DNA from 2 places in the Nocardioides sp. NPDC101246 genome. Region 1 is predicted to be linked to the other one. Evidence: riboswitches for the same ligand, from Rfam matches in the RefSeq annotation. Region 1 holds a riboswitch; the other holds the start of a gene.
The links. Region 1 has a riboswitch for thiamine pyrophosphate ahead of ACIRON_RS01710 (thiamine ABC transporter substrate binding subunit). Riboswitches for the same ligand answer to the same signal wherever they lie in the genome.
Positions count from the first base shown of each region.

Region 2: it holds a riboswitch for thiamine pyrophosphate, as region 1 does, so the genes downstream of both, thiE (thiamine phosphate synthase) here and ACIRON_RS01710 (thiamine ABC transporter substrate binding subunit) in region 1, are expected to answer to the same signal.

Region 1 is NZ_JBIWNX010000001.1:366,682-369,127, reverse strand. Features, by position in the region: gene ACIRON_RS01720 (MBL fold metallo-hydrolase) at 1-975, shown strand, start outside; gene ACIRON_RS01715 (GNAT family N-acetyltransferase) at 965-1,396, opposite strand; TPP riboswitch at 1,427-1,535, shown strand; gene ACIRON_RS01710 (thiamine ABC transporter substrate binding subunit) at 1,532-2,446, shown strand, end outside.
Region 2 is NZ_JBIWNX010000003.1:274,193-276,638, reverse strand. Features, by position in the region: gene ACIRON_RS06890 (sigma-54-dependent Fis family transcriptional regulator) at 1-939, shown strand, start outside; TPP riboswitch at 999-1,108, shown strand; gene thiE (thiamine phosphate synthase) at 1,102-1,707, shown strand; gene thiO (glycine oxidase ThiO) at 1,707-2,446, shown strand, end outside.

The DNA.
Region 1 (2,446 bases):
GACGGCGTACATCGGATCCCGCTGCCGCTGCCCATGGACGGGCTCAAGGCGGTCAACATCTACGTCCTCGAGGGCGACGACGGGCTCTCGCTGGTCGACGGTGGCTGGGCGATCACCGAGGGGCGCTCCGCCCTGGAGGCCGGGCTGAAGAAGCTCGGCTTCGGCTTCGGCGACATCCGCAGGTTCCTGGTCACCCACGTGCACCGCGACCACTACACGCTCGCCTCGGTGCTCGGTCAGGAGTACGGCGCGGACGTCCTCCTCGGCGCCGGCGACCGGCCCACCCTCGAGCTCACCAACGGTCATCTCGACGGCTGGGTCTCCACCGACCGGATCCTCGCCCACGCGGGGGCGCACGAGCTCGCCGCGGAGTGGGCCGCGAGCCCGCCTCCCGTGCCGGACCTGTCCCACTGGCGGATGCCCTCGCAGTGGTTGGAGGGCGACGTACGCCTCGACGTGGCCGGCCGCGACCTCGACGCCGTGCACACCCCCGGGCACACCCAGGGCCACTACGTCTACGCGGACCTGGCCGGCTCGGTCCTGTTCGCCGGCGACCACGTGCTGCCCACGATCACGCCGTCGATCGGCTTCGAGCCGGTGCCGGTCGTCGACCCGCTCGGCGACTTCATGGCGTCGCTGACCAAGGTCAGGACCCTGCCCGACCTGCGACTTCTCCCTGCACACGGCCCAGTCGCCTCCTCCTCGCACGCCCGCGTCGACGAGCTCCTGGCTCACCACGAGTCGCGGCTCGCCCAGTCGCTCGCCTCCTTGCAGGCCGGTCGCCGGTCGGCGCTGGAGGTGGCCAACGACCTCGGCTGGACCCGCCACGAGCGCGCCTTCGCCGAGCTCGACTACTTCAACGCCGGCCTCGCGGTCATGGAGACCAAGGCCCACCTCGAGCTGTTGGCGGCGCGCGGTCAGGCCACCCGTGAGGAGACCGAGGCGAGCGTGCTGTTCGCCCCCGTCAGCGAGTGAGCCGCATCGGGGTGTGCGGGATGTCGTCCTCGAGGAACTCCTCGCCGTCCTTCACGAACCCGAACTTGGCGTACCAGCCGGCCAGCGGCGACTGAGCGTCGAGGACGACGTCGCGGTCGGTGACGGCCTCGACGGCCGCCTGCATGATCACGTCGGCCAGGCCCTGGCCGCGGTGGGAGGGAGCGAGGACGACGCGGCCGATCCGCCACACGTCGCCGTCGTCGAGGATGCGGGCGGTGCCAGCCAGCCGGTCGCCGTCGCTCAGCACCACGTGACGGGTCCCGGGCTCGAGGTCGCGGCCGTCCAGGTCGAGGTAGGGGCAGTCCTGCTCGACGATGAAGACCTCCTGCCGGAGCTGCCACAGGGCGTACGCGGTCTTCGGGGGAAGGTCGTCGAAGGACGAGATGGCGACGTCGGTCATGGCTGAATTCTCGCAAGCAGTAGTGTTGGCGGGAACAGACAGGGGAGGCCGGGAGGCCTGAGAGTGCGGCGAACAGCGCCGCAGACCCTCCGAACCTGCTCCGGTTGATACCGGCGAAGGGAGTCAGGAATGCGCATGCGTACGCCTGCCATCGCTGCCACTGCGATCACTGCGGTCTCGGCGCTGATGCTGTCCGCCTGCGGGAGCACTCCCGCCGAGCCGGACGCCGACAAGTCGAGCGGGTCGAAGGGGACCGACGACAAGGCGGTCGTGCTGCTGACGCACGACAGCTTCACGCTGCCGAAGGAGGTGCTGGCCGAGTTCACCGATAAGACCGGCTACACCGCCGAGATCCGGCACGCGGGCGACGGCGGCGAGCTGACCACCAAGATCGCCATGGACACCGGCAACCCCGACGGTGACGCGGTCTTCGGCGTCGACAACACCTTCGCCAGCCGCGCGATCGACCAGGGCGCGCTGGCGGCCTACACGCCGAAGACGGTCCCGGCCGGGGTCGACGAGTTCAACCTCCCGGGCGACGAGAAGCACTTCCTCACCCCGGTCGACAACGGCAGCGTGTGCGTCAACATCGACACCGAGTGGTTCGCGGCGAAGAAGCTGACGCCGCCGGAGTCGCTCGACGACCTGGCCGAGCCGGCGTACAAGGATCTCTTCGTGACCCCCGGTGCCGCGACGTCGACCCCGGGGATGGCATTCCTGCTGGCGACCGTTGCCGAGTACGGCGAGGACGGCTGGGCCGACTACTGGGCCAAGCTGATGGACAACGGCACCAAGGTCGTCGACGGCTGGGACCAGGCCTACTACTCCGACTTCACCCAGGGCGGCGGGAAGGGGACGCGGCCGATCGTCCTCTCCTACGACTCCTCGCCGGCCTTCACCGTCAAGGACGGGGCGTCGACGACGAAGGCGCTGCTGGACACCTGCTTCCGTCAGGTCGAGTACGCCGGCGTGCTCGAGGGTGCCGACCACCCCGAGGGCGCCCAGGCGCTGATCGACTTCCTGCTCTCCGACAGCGTGCAGAAGGCCTTG
Region 2 (2,446 bases), on a different contig from region 1:
GTGCTGCGGATCCTGCTCCAGGACGTACATCTTCCGGGGGCGACGGTCATGGACATGAACCTGGAGTCGGGGGAGGCGGTCCATGTGCGCGCCGACGTGCTCGACACCCGCCGTCTGGCCGCGCTGGTGCGCATCGAGCCCCGCGAGCCACGCCGCGGGCTCTCGGTCAGCGCGCTCACCGAGACCGCCCGGGAGCCGGGGACGATCCTGGTGGCCGGCCCGCCGGGGTCGGGGCGTACGTCGCTGGCCAGGGAGCTCGCGCCGTCGTCGCCGATCACGCTGCTGACCGGCGCCACGACGGTCCTGGAGGGCGACGGCAACTGGGCCAAGCAGTTCCGGCGCCGGATGGCGGCCGGAGTGGGCACCGTCATCATCGACGGTCTCGAGCTGCTCTCCGACGCGCTGCTCGGAGTCGTCGCCGATGCGCTGGAGAGCCCCACCCGTGCCCACGTGGTGATGGTCTCGGCGCCGTTGACCGAGCTGTCCGAGCACACCGCGGCGGTGGCCGCGCTGGCCTCTCGCGTCGAGGAGAAGCTGCCGCTGGCCGCGCGGCGCGACGAGATCCCGGGGCTGGCCCGCGAGCTGCTCTCCGGGATCAACCCGGACGCCTTCCTGACTCCCGGCGTCGAGCGGATCCTGGTCGAGCACCGCTGGCCGGGCAACGTACGCGAGCTGCGGGCGGTGCTCGCCCATGCCGCCGCCCGGCGCCGGTTCGGCGCGATCGTCCCCGCCGACCTGCCGCCGAAGCTCGGTTCCGTGCTCGGCTCCGTGCCGGGGCCGCGGGCCGCCGTGCGGCCGCTCGACCAGGCCGAGCGCGACGTCATCCTGCACGAGCTGATCAAGCACGACGGCAACAAGGCCGCGGTCGCCCGCGAGCTCGGGATCTCGCGCACGACGCTGTACGCCAGGATGCGGGCCCTGCGGATCTCGACCTACTAGGGGTATCCCGCTGTGCGGGCCCTGGGCTGCGCGCCGTCGGGGGTGCGCGCTATGGTCGGAGACGTCCACACGGGAGTCCGCGGCAGCGGGCTGAGAGGGAGCTGGGGCCGCTCCGACCGTTACACCTGATCCGGATCATGCCGGCGAAGGAAGTGATTGGTTGTGCTTCTCCCACGTATTTTCGCCCTGGTCTCATCGAGCGACGACCTGGCTCTGCTGCCCGCCTTCGCCGAGGCCGGCGTCGCCGGTTTCCAGGTCCGCGACAAGTCCGCGACCACCCGTGAGCTGCTCGCGCTGACGGCCTCCGTGATCGAGCGGGTCGGGACGTACGAGGCCTGTGTGATCGTCGACGACCGGCTCGACGTGGCGCTCGCGGCCGGTGCGCACGGCGTCCACCTCGGGGCCTCCGACCTTCCGCCGGCCGAGGCCCGGCGGATCGCCGACGCGGTCGCTCCGGGGCTGGTCATCGGCGCGACCTGCCGGGACCGTGCCGCGGTCGAGGCGGCCGCCGCCGCGGGGGCGGACTACGCCGGCTTCGGGCCGGTCTTCGCCACCACCTCCAAGGCCGGGCTTCCCGGCCCGCTGGGCGTCGACGCGGTCAGGGCCGCCGCCGGCGTGCTGCCGCTGATCGCGATCGGCGGGATCTCGACGACGTCGGCCGGGGCCGTACGCGCAGCCGGCGCCCACGGGGTCGCCGTGATCGGCGGGCTCTGGCGACAACCCGACCCACGCCAAGCCGCGAAGGAGCTCGTGGAAGCCGTCGGCTGATGCGGGTGCGGATCCTCGGTGCCGGGATCGTCGGCCTGTCAGCGGCCGACGAGCTGATCCGCCGGGGGCACGACGTCACGGTGGTCGATCCGGCGCCGGGCTCGGGCGCGTCCTACGCCGCGGCCGGCATGCTCAGCCCGGCCGGTGAGGCCTGGTACGGCGAGGAGTCGCTGACCCGACTATGCCTGTCGTCGCTGGCCCTCTGGCCCGGGTTCGCCGAGCGGCTCGGGGTGCCGGTGCACACCCTCGGGACGCTGCTGGTCGGCGTCGACGCCGGGGACGTCCAGCAGGTCGAGCGGCAGCTAGCGGTGCTCGATCTCGCCGGGGTCTCCTACGAGAGACTTCTACGGCGCGAACTGCTCGCCCGCGAACCCGGCCTCGGCCGGGTCGCCGGTGGGGCTTTCCTCGCCGAGGACCACTCGGTCGACCCGCGTGCGGTCGTCGCGGCGCTGCTCGATCGGGTTGGCGACCGTGTTGGTCTCGACACGCCTCCGCCGAGCGGCTCCGGCGGCTCGACCAGCGGGAACCCGCCGTTGGTTGAGCCCGGTGAGCGCCAGCGAGCCGGTGTCGAAACCAACACAGTCGCTGACGTGACCGTCATCGCCACCGGTGCCCATCTGCCCGCCCCGTACTCCTCCCTCATCCGCCGCGTGCGCGGAGACGTGGTGCGCGTGCGGACGCAGGAGCCGGTGGAGCGGACGGTGCGGGCCTGGGCGCACGGCGAGCAGATCTACGTGGT